3 regions of the Lysinibacillus sp. NPDC093216 genome follow, and region 2 is predicted to be linked to each of the others. Evidence: riboswitches for the same ligand, from Rfam matches in the RefSeq annotation. Region 2 holds a riboswitch; each other region holds the start of a gene.
The links. A riboswitch is a leader RNA that binds a small molecule or an ion and turns the genes downstream of it on or off. The one in region 2 is predicted to bind S-adenosylmethionine.
Positions count from the first base shown of each region.

Region 1 (5,065 bases), on a different contig from region 2:
TCTACCGTATATTTATCTTTAGGTGAACGACCAGTGTATTTGCCAGTTTCTGCACGAACTGCGCCATCTACTGTTAACATAGCTTCACCACGAGAAGTAGCCTTTTCAGCTAATTGTGGTACTGAAAGTTGAACATTAATGTTACCGCCGCTTAATAATTCCTTCAGTTCGTTTGCAATTTCTACTGAATTCATCGATTAAATACCATCCTTTTTTATAGTATTCCCTAGAGTTTGAGGGAGATTTTCTTAATTTCAAAAATAGTATAACACAATTGCTTAAATAATCTATACTAATTCAGAAATTATTTTTCAGATTTTATTACTTTTCAAGAAAACGACAAAAAGTAAATTGATTTGTTTTGATAATGCTTTTTACCCTATTTATAATAAGTGATCACACATTCACTTTCGACACAGCAAAAATTGTGTTTGGAAGCTTTGGGCTAACATGGGGTTCGCACAGGATGTGAAGTTTTAGCTTGCTTTTTATTAGTTGGAGCTTGTCTTCGACTGAAAAGGGGCTACAATCATATTCATCCACCACATGTTCTGTAGCTAACGCTTTGCTTTTGCTACAAAATGTGCTGTAAAGGGTTACACATATGTTAACACATGATGTAAGGTGGAGAGTAGGGATTATTTTGTTTTAAATTACAGTATAATCCAAATTTGTTTCTATATAAATCCCATACTTTCTTTATAAGAATACAATCAATTATGTCTTGGCATAATTGTAACTGTCGCTTTACTTTCGCTACAGATAAACAATGCGTCCGGAATCTGCTTTGTGCTTGGGCCTGACAATGTTTTTTGCGCGAAAGTGTAGCGTCAGCAAAGGGTTTTAGTCTGTGCGAAAGCGAAGCGACAGCAACAGCAACAGCACGATGTTGGACACCCGCTGAAAGAAGTTAAAAATATTTGACAATGTTCGACCTTTTACGTATTATGAGATATTGAACGGATACTCTTATCCCGAGCTGGTGGAGGGTCAGGCCCTGTGAAACCCGGCAACCTGCATGAACTATTTCACGACATGCGCTGGTGCCAATCTGATGCAAGGGGAAACTCCCTTGAACGATAAGAGTGAAAGGTTACGAAGTCATTATTCCTTTCCTCATGTTAAGTAAGCGTGAGAAAAGGATTTTTTTATTGTTAAAAACGAATTAAAGGTAAGTATACAGTCCTTTCCTTATTATAATGACGGATCTTTCAAAAATCCTCGTGTTAAAAGCAGCAGCTGTTTATTTGTGCGGAAGCGTAGTGACAGCAACAACTGTTTTACTGTGCGAAAGTGCAATGACAGCAACAAATGTTTACTGTGCGAAAGTGCAACGACAGCAACAACGGCTTGAGAGTTCAATCCTTAGGGGCGAACTTGACATGGGTAATGAGTACCGTATTAATTCGCAAATATTATTTGTAAAAGTAATAGGAGGAAAATCAAATGACAAACCGTCGACTGTTTACATCAGAAAGTGTAACAGAAGGACATCCAGACAAAATTTGTGACCAAATCTCGGATGCCATTTTAGATGCTATTTTAGCAGAAGATCCAAACGCGCGTGTAGCGTGTGAAACAACAGTAACAACAGGCTTAGCATTAGTAGCAGGAGAAATTACTACTTCTACTTATGTAGATATTAAAGGTATCGTTCGTGATACTGTAGCAGAAATCGGTTATACACGTGGGAAATACGGCTTTGATGCTGAAAACCTAGCAGTTCTTGTTGCTATTGGCGAGCAATCACCTGATATTGCTCAAGGTGTTGACCAAGCATTAGAGGCGCGTGAAGGCTCTATGACAGACGCTGACATTGAAGCAATTGGCGCAGGTGACCAAGGTTTAATGTTCGGTTATGCATGTAACGAAACGCCAGAGCTTATGCCATTACCAATTAGTTTAGCGCATAAATTAGCTCGTCGTTTAACGGAAGTACGTAAATCTGGTGAACTAGCATATTTACGTCCAGATGGAAAAACGCAAGTAACGGTTGAATATGATGAAAACAATGTACCAGTACGCGTTGATACGATTGTAATTTCAACACAGCATGATGAAGAAGCTACACTTGAGCAAATTCAAGCAGACTTAAAAGAATTCGTTATTGCTCCAGTTGTTCCAAGTGAATTACTAGATGCCGATACTAAATATTTCATCAACCCAACTGGCCGATTCGTAATTGGTGGTCCTAAAGGGGATGCTGGTCTAACTGGACGTAAAATCATCGTTGATACATACGGTGGCTATGCACGTCATGGTGGAGGTGCTTTCTCAGGTAAGGACGCAACTAAGGTAGACCGTTCAGCGGCATATGCAGCACGCTATGTGGCAAAAAATATCGTAGCAGCTGGTTTAGCTGATCGAGCTGAAGTACAACTAGCTTATGCGATTGGTGTTGCTCAACCTGTATCTATTGCAGTTGATACATTTGGAACAGGAAAAGTTACGGAAAGTGAAATTGTAAAATGGGTACGCGAGCTATTCGATCTACGCCCAGCGGGGATTATTAAAATGCTAAACCTTCGTCGTCCTATTTATAAGCAAACTGCCGCATATGGCCACTTCGGTCGTACAGATTTAAATGTACCTTGGGAACAAACAGACAAAGCTGACGCATTAAAAGAAAAAGCAGGTTTATAAACTATTCAGCTAAAGCAATGAAGTAGCTGGGGAAATATTTTAAAATACTATTACAGAAAGGGGCTTAACATTAATTTAGCCCCTTTCGCTGTTTTTTAACGAAAAAAATAAGCTCCTATATTGCTCGGTTGCCCAAGCAATCGTGGAGCTGCTTTACATTAATTTTTTGGTTGAAGAGATTTATAGTATTGACCCTTTTCTACATATTCACGTATGATGCGTTCCATATCTTCTTTATCTTCATCGTTTAATTCTCTTACAACCTTTGCAGGACGGCCTAGTGCTAAACTATTTGGAGGAATGACTTTGCCTGGAGGTACTAGACTACCCGCCCCAATGAATGCACCCTCTCCAATCTCCGCTCCGTCTAATACTATAGAGCCCATACCTATTAAGGCTTTTTTTCGAATCGTACAACTATGTAAAGTTACTTGATGTCCAACTGTTACTTCATCTTCAATAATTAGTGGATATTTGGGGCTTTGATGTAAGCAACAGAGGTCTTGAATACTAACTCTTTTTCCTATAATTGTTGGTGATACATCTCCTCGAATAACTGTGTTAAACCAAATTGTTGTTTCAGCACCTATTGTAACGTCGCCGGTAACGGTTGCATAATCAGCAATAAAAACAGAAGGGTCAATATTGGGTTTTTTACCTTTAAATGGATAGATCATGAGGATCGCCTCTTTTCTTTCTTTGATGTAATATTATCGTATCAAATACGCAACTTGATGGAAATATAAAATTAAAATGATCAAGATATTACGATATAATCATTGTGTAATTATTTTTTTAGGAGGACTATGTGAAATGTGGAAATGGGAAGCTGATGGACAAGCAAAGGCTGTGGTTGCTATTCTTCATGGTGCATATGAAAATCACCGTTGGTATGCATGGCTTATAGAAAAACTTAGATTGGAAGGCTTCCACATAGTCATGGGGGATTTACCTAATCATGGAGTAAATGTAGGATATTCAAGTGTTCACGATGAGGATTTTAAAGAATACAACAAATATACAAGGCATTTAATCGAGAATGCTTTTTCGTATAATTTACCTGTCTTTTTAATAGGACATGGACTTGGTGCGACTCTATTACTACATACCATGCAAAAAAGAAAATATGAATGTGCAGGAATTATTTTAACTTCACCTTGGCTTCATTTAAATCTATTGCCAGGTAAACTATCAAATGCTTTAACTAGTTTAAGTGCCCTGACTGCCAATGTGAAGCTGACCCATGAAATTACATTAGAATCACTAACGCGCAGTATAGAAGGTAGAGATGAGATGAAGGATGAGGTTCCTTTTTCATCCGTTGTTTCAGTGAAATGGTATCGCGAGCTACAACAAATGATGCGCAATTTAGTGTTATTGCCGAAGGCTGAATTCCCTAATATGCCTATGTTAGTTATGACAGCTGAAAAAGATAATATTACTGAAACCAAACAAACACGGAATTGGCTTTATCAGATGGAATTTACAGAGTTTCAATTCAAAGAATGGGCAAACTGTTATCATAATCTATTTCATGAAGTAGAGCGTGACGAGATTTTTGTTTATATACGTGATTTTATTAATAATGCTCTTCGAAGAATTGGCTATATAATTGAATAGTGAATTACCTCTCCAATTAACTAGAAAATTACTAACTTTTTGTTACTTGAATATAATGTTGTAATTTTCAGAAAAGTGTAATACTATAATGACTTAAAGTAATATTTTTTCACATTGGAGGGGTAAAATGGAAACAATCGTTGGGAAAATTAATGAGATTTTATGGGGACCGTGGTTTATTTATGGCATTTTGTTAATTGGGCTCTTTTTTTCAATTATCACACGGTTCCTACAAGTAAGACACATTAAAGATATGTTTGTTTTAATGTTTAAAGGCGAAAAATCGGATAAGGGGATTTCATCTTTCCAAGCGATGTCTATCGCATTGTCTGGTCGAGTAGGTACAGGTAACATTGCCGGTACAGCTACAGCAATCGGGATGGGGGGACCTGGTGCTGTTTTTTGGATGTGGGCAATCGCATTTATCGGTGCGGCAACTGCTTACGTTGAGTCGACATTGGCTCAAATTTATAAAGAAGAGAAAGATACAGAATATCGTGGTGGGCCAGCTTTTTACATAGAAAAAGGAATGGGGCAAAAGTGGTTTGCAGTTATATTTGCTGTTGCCGCATTAGCTGCCATGTTAATTTTGATGCCGGGTGTTCAATCGAATGCAATTGCTACAGCTGTTGAAAACGCTTTCGATATTAAGACTTGGATTACAGGACTTATTATTGTCGTATTATTAGGTACTATTATTATCGGTGGTATTAAATGGATTGCCAATGCTGCGCAGATCATTGTACCGTTTATGGCATTAGCATATATTCTGATGGCCATCATCATTATTGCAATGAATATT
Region 1 is NZ_JBNNVB010000031.1:26,167-31,231, reverse strand. It holds gene pckA (phosphoenolpyruvate carboxykinase (ATP)) at 1-194, opposite strand, end outside; SAM riboswitch class I at 967-1,086, shown strand; gene metK (methionine adenosyltransferase) at 1,447-2,643, shown strand; gene ACQKOG_RS23305 (gamma carbonic anhydrase family protein) at 2,802-3,320, opposite strand; gene ACQKOG_RS23300 (alpha/beta hydrolase) at 3,457-4,263, shown strand; gene ACQKOG_RS23295 (alanine/glycine:cation symporter family protein) at 4,391-5,065, shown strand, end outside.
Region 1: it holds a riboswitch for S-adenosylmethionine, as region 2 does, so the genes downstream of both, metK (methionine adenosyltransferase) here and ACQKOG_RS04165 (Na+/H+ antiporter NhaC family protein) in region 2, are expected to answer to the same signal.

Region 2 (5,065 bases):
TAAAGAACGAACAGCTGAAGTTTATCAGCTGTTTTTTTCATGTTCGGTAAAATGAGGGGGTGGGTTTCTGTTTCAACTAGGCGATTTCGATGAGCCGCTTGGTCCAAGCGTAGTGTTATGAAGAAAAGATAAACTGAACCACAGGAAAAATTTGACTTCGTGCCGAAGTATTAGTATGTAGAATATAGATATCTAATTATTTCGAAAATAATTGGGGTGTTTTAGATCATTATATTACAATCTTGGCATGTCCAATGTTTGATGACAATATAATAGTACAGTTGCCTACATTAATTAGTAGTACACTTGCAAAGTAGGAAAACTATAACTAACTACTCAGTGAGAAAGGATAGGATGGAATGAATATTGGGAATAGTGTTGCGCTTATTGTAAGTCTGATTTTTTCAAGCATTTTGGTTCGGGCAATATATCGCGTTTTTGTGAAAAAGAAAGTACCTACTATGACCTATACACCATATGATGATGCCATGAATGGTAGAGGTAAACATGACAATTAAGTGAGTGGTTACAAACATCAAACAGTAAGCTGCAGGCTTCATGTAACTAATAGTATAAAATATGAGAATCTACTATTATTTCAATAAGAAATAATAGTAGATTATTTTTATTTTATCAATGATAAGATTTACGAAGGAATTTTATCCTGTATTTGGTATTATTTAATCAAGGGACAGTCAATAATTTTGTGTAAATGACAATCCAACCTTTTCGTATAGATCAAAGAATGATTTTGTTTTTAGGAAGGTTAGTTTCAGACATAGCCGAGGTTGATTATGTAGGTACAGCCCTTACTTTTCAAATGTGTATTGGTTTCTTACTTACTATATTTTCAATAAATCTAATCCCTATTATACTGAGGATCATTGGATGGGAGTGGATCTTTACAATATTAGCGATTGGACCTATTCTTGGAATTGGATTTATGTTCAAATATAGACGCTACGAAATAACTAATGAGAAAGTGTAATTGTAACTTTTAAGTATTATCTCTATCACAAAAAATGAATAGCCTCAAATAAAAAATCCAATCGTTTTGATTATTTCTTTCAAAACAATTGGATTATTTTAATGGTAAAACAATATTTTTTTTTAAGTGATGAAGCTCAGGCTTTCTTTTCTTTCGGGTATCCGATGAGGATAGCAATGGTTCCGCAAATTCCTATAAGGACTGGATAGAAAGAGTATTGCAGCATGCTCACTGGCGATATTCCGGCTACGCTTGCGGCTGCCAGGAATTGGGCTCCGTATGGCAGTAGACCTTGGATCGTACAGGAGAAAATATCTAATATACTTGCGGATTTTCTCGGCTCAATCTCATACTGTTCAGCAATATTTTTTGCAAGTGGACCAGCAATTAAAATAGCAATCGTATTATTGGCCGTAGATAAATTTGTTAAACCCACTAGGCCGGCAATGCCAAATTCAGCACCTTTTTTCGATTTAATCCTTTTTGTTGCAAGGTGAAGTAGAAAGTCAATCCCTCCGTTAAACTTAATAACCTCCACCATTCCAGCTATTAATATCGCAAGGAATGCCATTTCATACATGCCTGACATTCCTTCGCCGATCTTTTGAAAAAGGCTCATTAAGTGATAGCTGCCATCCGCTAAGCCAACAGCCCCGGCAAGAACAATCCCAGATGCCAGAACAAGGAAAACATTCATTCCAGCTAACGCTAAAATAATAACCAAAACATAGGGAACAATTTTTACCCAACTATAGCTTAAATGCTCCACTTGTGCAGTTTCACCCATTGTGATAACTCCTAAAATAAGGCTCGTTACAATAGCTGCCGGCAACACAATCCAAAAATTCACCTTAAATTTATCCTTCATTTGTGCACCTTGTGAACGAACGGCAGTAATTGTTGTATCTGAAATAAAAGATAAATTATCGCCAAACATCGAACCGCCAACAATCGCTGCCATTACTAAAGCCATGGAAAGGTCGATATGCTCGCTTATCCCAACTCCAATTGGAGCCAGTGCAACAATCGTTCCCACCGATGTACCCATTGATAGGGAGATAAAGCAGGCGATGATGAACAAGCCTACGACAAGTAAGTTTGGCGGAACGACCGATAAAGCAAAGTTTACAGTGGAGTCCACTGCCCCCATGCCTTTTGCTACCGCTGAAAAGGCACCAGCCAAGAGAAAAATAATGACCATCAGCATGACATTTAAGTTTCCTGCGCCTTTGCAAAAAATATCAACCTTTTGCGCAAACGATTCTTTTCGATTCATTGCCAAAGCCACAGCGCCTGAAATAGAAATGGCTACAATGACAGGGAAGGCGTAAAAATCACCTGTAATAACCCCTGAACCAATAAATAAAATTAAAAAAACAACAAATGGGATCAGCGCCCATGGATTCTCTTTCTTCATGTCTACCTCCAAAAAATAAAATTGGACACGTCTTTTGTCCATTCTTTTTACGATAAAAAGGCCTCTTCTTGTAACAACAAGAAGAGGCCTTATATCTATAAAACACTCCTCTTATCTATCAAGCCTTTGCCTGCTGGATTTGGCACAGTAACTTAAATCATAAGTTCCGCTGCCGAGATTTCATCGGGCCAGTCCCTCCATCTCTCTTGATAAGAAGCAAATATATTATTTTTTTCACAATAATAAATATTATAATAAAAAGTCGATTTTTGCAACATATTTTTAATCAAGCTTGGTTTAAAAGCTATATTAATTAAGGAAATTGAACAAGTAAGAGGTTTAGAGGATAGGAAAGCGTGAATTTTTGGTGTCGCTGTTTTTACGCAGCACAACTTGATTTAACAACTGAAAGGGGGAAAAAGGAGGCGCCCTTAGAATTGGAGGGGCGCCTCACCTAAAACATTTGTGGTAAAAATTCCGTCATAAAGCGTTGATTTTTACGTAGCCATATTTTTAAAATCATACGATGTGTTAGGAGGCGTTGTCTTTTTTGTGGTCTAGCCTTTGCTTCTATTAAACTTTGTAGTAGAGTGCAGGTTTCTGTTGCCAATCCTTGAGAATCAACGAGGACGTCAAGTTTATAATCAATTAACTGAGTAGCCTGAACCTTTGCAAGTAATTGTGCAAAGCGAGTATTCATTTCTGGAAAGTTTTCTTCTAGTTCTAAGTCGATTAAAGTATATAATGTTTGTTCAATTTCAGCTTCGAGCGCTTGTAATTGTTCAATGGACGGCTGTGTCAAAAAATCACCTCTAGTATTTCAAAAATGCTGCTACACAAGGACAAAGCCAAGTGCCGCGAAAAGTAAACCGAATAAAACTGTAGTGCATATATAAATAATCGCTTGCCTCCATTTTTTCTGCTCTAAGAGTTGCAAACATTCAAAACCAAATGTTGAAAAGGTCGTATATGCTCCTAAAAAACCAAGCCCTATAAACTGCCAAATCCAATCATTTGGATGTAATGCAAATAGAAAGCCAAGTGCAAAAGAACCCGTTATATTAATAAAAAATGTTGCCCATGGGTATGTATGGACAATCAATCTTCCTAGATAAAATCTTGTTAGTGCACCCAAAAATCCACCGATACCAATCATTATCATACGAAGCGCCCCTTTGCTAGTTTAAATCCTAGCCATGCACAAGCTAAACCGCCAAAAACACTTACAAAAATATAAAGAACGGCTTGTAGCCATTTACTATCCTGCAAAAGTAATAGCGTTTCTAAAGAAAATGTTGAAAAGGTTGTAAAAGCACCAAAAAAGCCAGTACCAATTCCTATAATAACAGGTGTTCGCTTTGTAAACGTTGTAAATAGCCATGCTAAACAAAAGCAGCCAATTAAGTTCATACAAAGTGTCGCAAATGGAAAACCACCGTTATTTGAAAGTACTAGACCAAGGCTATATCGACAGATGGCACCCAAAAATCCGCCGATTCCAACAGCTAAAAATGATTTCAAAGTAAAGACTCCTTATTAAAATGTCTATATTAAAAAGTGTATCATGAGATACCCATTTTAGATAATAGTTAGGCGTTAAATTAAAGTTGGGTGATAAATTAAAAAAGTTAGGCGATAAATTTAAAAATTAGGGCGATAAACCTTGAAATTGTTCCGATAAATTGATTTGGACCCTATCGAACTAGCTTTGTTCGACAGGGTCTTCCAGCGATGTTTCAATAACATGTTTTAATTGAAAAATAGAAGATTGTTGACTTTCGCTCTTCTTGAAAATAAAGACAGTTTCTATTATTTCGTTTAACTGCGGCAAACCATAATAGTAAATGTTGGAGTAGTAGTAAAGGTTAATTAGTTAACACAGCCAATCGTATTGTCTATTTGTAGGAATCAAGGACACTTCTTACCGATTTTATTTCCTTCATCGTAAAAGGAACTTGATTCTTTTAGCCACTCTGCCATCGCACGTGTATACATATAGCATCTGCTTCACACAAGTAGTGTAACAGATGAACTTGTTTCTGCTGTTGCAATCATGTCATAATTTATTACTATGATTGATTATTAACATTGTCAATGACAGTATCGAAGTCTTTATTGGAATCGACACTTTCAGTTATTGTAAAAACATAACCATCTGGATCTTCTATCGTTAATTCTTTTGCATTCCATGGTTGAACTGTCGGCTGTTGAATGATTTTCGTTTTATTTTCTAGTGCAGCCAGATAAATACTATGAATATTATTAGAGAAAACATTAATAATGACAGAGTTAGAAGTGCTGACTTCTTCATCCTTTAATAACATTAAATCTTGATACTTGGCTCCTCTCAAATGTGTCATGGAAGTTGTTCCGTTCGCATCTGGGAAATCAAATACCGAATTGAAATTGAGTACGTTTGCATACCATTCCTTTGATTTTTCAATATTGCTTACTTTTAGCTTTACGAATAAGGGCATTTGATAAAATTCATTCATGTTTATTTCCTCCTTTAGGTTCATACAAACTAACCATAAAGGCTTACGTTGCGTTAAAGTCAATACAAAAAGTTATAGGTTTGAAATTCTAAATTTAAGGTGCCTAGTTTACTTTGTTCCAAGATTGTAATTGTAGTAATTCATTGCTTTAAAGCGTTAATTATT
Region 2 is NZ_JBNNVB010000002.1:348,844-353,908, forward strand. It holds gene ACQKOG_RS04155 (DUF2812 domain-containing protein) at 1-3, shown strand, start outside; gene ACQKOG_RS04160 (DUF3951 domain-containing protein) at 360-518, shown strand; gene ACQKOG_RS04165 (Na+/H+ antiporter NhaC family protein) at 1,125-2,405, opposite strand; SAM riboswitch class I at 2,514-2,621, opposite strand; gene ACQKOG_RS04170 (hypothetical protein) at 2,860-3,207, opposite strand; gene crcB (fluoride efflux transporter CrcB) at 3,238-3,567, opposite strand; gene crcB (fluoride efflux transporter CrcB) at 3,564-3,926, opposite strand; gene ACQKOG_RS04185 (VOC family protein) at 4,475-4,900, opposite strand.

Region 3 (5,065 bases), on a different contig from region 2:
GTATGAAATATCGAGAGCTTGGCTTGAAGGATAAACTTGCTGAAATGACTGAAGAGGAGCAGCTTGAACTGCTTGCATCAGATGGTATGTTGATTAAGCGTCCGATTGTAACCGATGGAAAAAAAGTTACTTTAGGGTTTAAAGAATCAGATTTTGAGCAAGCTTGGAAATAACCGCTTTTCACTTGTTTCAGTAAATGTTGTATGTAGCGAAAGCGAAGCGTCAGGTCAGAACTCTTCACCTCTATAGGTATTGAGCTGAATGAGGCATAATTGATTCTTGTTTTTATGGTAGAAGTATGGCACACTGAAAATGAATATATTACATATTTATGGAGGGGTTTTTTTCATGAGCACACCTAAAGACTTACGTTACTCTGAAGAGCACGAATGGGTAAAAGTAGAAGATGGTAAAGTACGTATCGGTATTTCTCATTTCGCACAAGCTGAACTTGGAGATATCGTTTTCGTTGAACTTCCACAAGTTGGCGACGAAATCAAAACTGATGATCCATTCGGTAGCGTAGAATCTGTTAAAACAGTTTCTGAATTATACGCACCAATCTCAGGTACAGTAGTTGAAGTAAATGCAGATTTAGAAGATAGCCCAGAATTCGTTAATGAATCACCATATGAAAAAGCATGGATGATCGTTGTAGAGCCTGCTGATGCTTCAGAAATTGACAAGCTTATGACAGCTGAGCAATACGAAGAAATGATTGCAGAATAAGACAAGCCTTTAACTTCTTTCAGCGAGTGTTCAAACATCAGCTAAAAGAAGTTAAAGCCTCCGGCGGATGTCATGGAATCGGAAAGGAGTGTTTAGATGATGTTAGCCTAAGATCATCGCATCCATGCGATAACGGCTAACTAACCTGCGTCGTGCAGGCCTAAGCACAAAGCCGATTCCTGACGCGATTATGTCGAGGCATAATTGATCAGAAAAACGTCGGAAACTACCGACGTTTTTTTTTATCTTAACCATCCTGCCACTATAGTTGGTAAGGTAAATGCAAGTATATTCCCTTATTAATAGGTATCTAACTGTATCAACGACAAGGTTTGTTGATATAATGAATTATAAGGGATATGTCTAAATGGGGGTGGCGTGATGTTCGAGGGAAAATGCTTAATTGTCGAAGGCCGATCGGATAAACTTCAAATCGAACCTATTTTAAATGAAGACGTAAAAATACTTTGTACAAATGGTACAATTGGTGTGCATCAATTAGAAGAGCTACTCGACCCATATGAGGGTTGTGAGCTTTATACATTTTTTGATGCAGATACATCAGGTAATAAGCTACGGGCATTAATGGACAGACATTATCCAGAGGCTGAGCATTTACGTACGATGCCAACATATAAGGAAGTTGAGACAACTCCGAGGAAAGTGCTAGCGGCGATATTGCTTCGTGCACATTTCTCAATCCATAATGAATATATTTTGTAAGGTTGCGTGAAAAAAGATGGAAGAATGGTCAAAAGAGCAGTGGAACACGGCTATCCAGTCCGGTGAAAAGGCTGCCTTTTATTTATATACGCCAATGTGTGGAACGTGCGCAGTTGCATCGAAAATGATGGCGGTTATTAAGCAATTGCTGCCACAGCTACAGATTGGTAAGGCGAATATTAATTTTATAGAGCAAATAGCTTATGATAATAAAATCGAAAGTGTACCATGTTTACTCGTATGTGAAGGCGGAGAAGTGATAGAAAAGGTTTATGCCTTCCAATCCGTACCATATTTATACGAATTGTTAAAAAACTAATTGACTGAATATTAATCACATGGTAAAGTAACAAATATATTAAAAAAACAATAAATATATCGAACTCTTATAAAGAGCGGCGGAGGGAAGTGCCCTATGAAGCCCGGCAACCATCACAAACGTGAAAAGGTGCCAAATCACCCAAAGATTTATCTTTGACAGATGAGAGAACGGTTTAGCGTATATGTACGTGACCCCTTCTACTTGTCTTTAAGTGAAGGGGTTTTTTAATTTCTTTCAGCGGGTGTCCTGGAATCGAAAAGGAGTGCTTAGAGGATGTTAGCCTAAAACCATCGCATCCATGCGATAATGGCTAACTGACCTGCATCGGTGCTGCTGTTGCTGCGTTAGCACTACGCTTTCGCGCAAAAAACATCTGCAGGCCTAAGCACAAAGCCGATTCCGGACGTAATGTTTATCTGTGCGAAAGCGAAGCGACAGCAACAATTATGCCGAGGCATAATTGATATAAGAAAAGGAGAATTCGCTATGATCAATCTTCAAAATATTACGAAGAAATACAAAACTACGAATGGCGAATTAACAGCAGTTAAAGACGTCAACCTTTCTATTAATAAAGGTGAAATTTTCGGCATTATCGGCTATAGTGGCGCTGGTAAAAGTACAATGATTCGTTTGTTAAATGGTTTAGAAAAGCCTACATCTGGTACGGTGACGGTTAATAATCAAGAGTTTTCGTCCATAAAGGGGCAAAAGCTTAGGGATGCTAGACAAAAGGTTAGTATGATTTTCCAACATTTCAATTTACTTTGGTCTAGAACTGTTGCAGAAAACATCGCTTTCCCACTAGAAATCGCAGGTGTGCCAAAGGCCAAACGGGAAGCACGTGTGAATGAATTGATTACACTAGTTGGCTTGGAAGGGCGCGAAAAAGCATATCCATCACAACTATCGGGGGGACAAAAACAACGGGTAGGTATCGCTCGTGCACTTGCTAATAATCCAGAGGTATTGTTATGTGATGAGGCAACATCTGCACTCGATCCGGAGACAACAGATGCTATTCTTGATCTACTTGTCGATATTAACGAACGATTAGGTCTAACGATTGTGTTAATCACACATGAAATGCACGTTATCCGTAAGATTTGTCATCGTGTAGCGGTTATGGAAGCTGGTGAAATTGTAGAACGTGGTGAAGTATTACAAGTATTCCAAGCTCCACAAGCAGCCATTACGAAAAAATTCGTTTCTCAAATTACAGATACAAAGGAAACACAGGAAACTGTGGCACAAATTAAAGAAAATTACCCTAATGGACAACTTGTTAAGCTAATCTTTGTAGGAGAAAAAACAGAGCAGCCTGTCATTTCACATCTTGTGAAACAGTTTGATGTAGAAGTAAGTATTGTACATGGTAATATTTCGCAAACGAAAAATGGAGCGTACGGTACACTTATTGTGCAAATTGATGGCTCAGAGGCGAACGTTGCTGCTTCACTGAGTTACTTAAATACAGTCGAAGTACAAACGGAGGTGATTACAAATGCTAACTAGTCTTTTTCCGAATGTCGACTGGGAAAAAATGTGGGACGCTACGTATGAAACATTGTATATGACAACAATTTCTACGGTCATCACATTTATACTTGGATTAGTAATTGGAATCTTATTATTTTTATCAAGTCCCAACCAACTATGGGCCAACAAAATTGTAAACTTTTTAACAGGATCAATCGTTAACATTTTCCGCTCGATTCCATTTATCGTATTGATTATCTTATTAATTCCATTTACGAAATTTTTACTCGGCACAATTCGTGGCGCAGATGCGGCTTTACCAGCATTAATTATTGGAGCTGCACCATTCTATGCGCGAATGGTATTAATCGCCTTACGCGAAATTGATAAAGGTGTTATTGAAGCGGCTCGTTCAATGGGTGCCAAAACGTCAACGATTATTTGGAAAGTATTAATTCCCGAATCGTTACCAGCGCTTATTTCTGGTCTTACTGTAACTGCTGTAGCACTTGTTGGTTATACTGCGATGGCAGGTATTATCGGCGCAGGTGGTCTAGGAAACTTAGCATTCTTAGATGGTTTCCAACGTAATCGCACAGATGTAACTTTAATGGCAACTATTTTAATCTTAATAGTAGTATTTATTATTCAATGGATTGGCGACTTAATTACAACCAAAACAGATAAACGCTAAAAAGAGCATCATACTATGAACATCTAAAAGGTTATCTCGGTTTCATACCGCTAACATATTTTATATAGGAAAAGGGAGAGTAATAAAATGAAGAAGTTATTAACAGGATTATTTTTATCTGTATTAGTACTAGCTCTAGCCGCTTGTGGTGCTGGTAAAAAAGAAGAAAAAAGCTCATCATCTGATGCTGGTGATAGTAAAGAGAATGTAACATTAACAGTAGGTGCTTCTAATACACCACATGCTGTTATTTTAGAAAAAGCAAAACCGATTTTAGCTAAAGAAGGTATCGATCTTAAAATTGAAACATATCAAGATTATGTATTACCAAACCAAGATTTAGAATCTGGCGAAATTGATGCAAACTATTTCCAACACATCCCTTATTTAGAGAAGGAAATTAAAGAAAAGGGTTATGATTTTGTAAACGCTGGTGGTATTCATATTGAACCAATCGGTATTTACTCTAAAAAATATAAATCTCTTGAGGATCTTCCAGAAGGTGCAATAATTTTACTTTCTAGCTCAGTTGCAGATCACGGACGTATGCTTTCATTATTAGAAGCTAAGGGCTTAATTAAACTTAAGGATGGAGTAAATAAAACATCTGCTGAACTTAAGGATATTGTAGAAAATACTAAAAACTTCAAATTCGATGCAAATACAGCTCCTGAAATGCTTGTACAAATGTATGAAAATAATGAAGGTGATGCAGTTCTTATCAATTCTAACTACGCAATCGATAACGGCTTAAATCCATTGAAAGATGCAATTTCTCTTGAAGATAAAGAATCTCCATATGTAAACATTATCGCTGTACGTGCTGGTGATGAAACAAAACGAGAAATTAAAAAATTAATAGAAGTATTAAAATCTAAAGAAATCCAAGACTTCATTATTGAAGAGTGGAAAGGCTCAGTTGTACCAGTAAAATAAAATGTATCGAAAAAAGGGTATGTAAGTATGACAGCTTACACACCCTTTTTGCTTGTCTACAAAAGAATAAAACAAATGTAATGATCACGCAGAGTTGGTGCTTTCCACGGTTTTGGCTTCAATCTCCTCGTCACTACGTTCCTGCGGGGCTTTCAATGCAAGCCCATTCCACAGAAGTCGCC
Region 3 is NZ_JBNNVB010000025.1:27,095-32,159, reverse strand. It holds gene ACQKOG_RS21240 (arsenate reductase family protein) at 1-173, shown strand, start outside; gene gcvH (glycine cleavage system protein GcvH) at 349-729, shown strand; gene ACQKOG_RS21230 (toprim domain-containing protein) at 1,111-1,452, shown strand; gene ACQKOG_RS21225 (thioredoxin family protein) at 1,469-1,771, shown strand; SAM riboswitch class I at 1,836-1,940, shown strand; gene ACQKOG_RS21220 (methionine ABC transporter ATP-binding protein) at 2,261-3,289, shown strand; gene ACQKOG_RS21215 (methionine ABC transporter permease) at 3,279-3,947, shown strand; gene ACQKOG_RS21210 (MetQ/NlpA family ABC transporter substrate-binding protein) at 4,035-4,883, shown strand.
Region 3: it holds a riboswitch for S-adenosylmethionine, as region 2 does, so the genes downstream of both, ACQKOG_RS21220 (methionine ABC transporter ATP-binding protein) here and ACQKOG_RS04165 (Na+/H+ antiporter NhaC family protein) in region 2, are expected to answer to the same signal.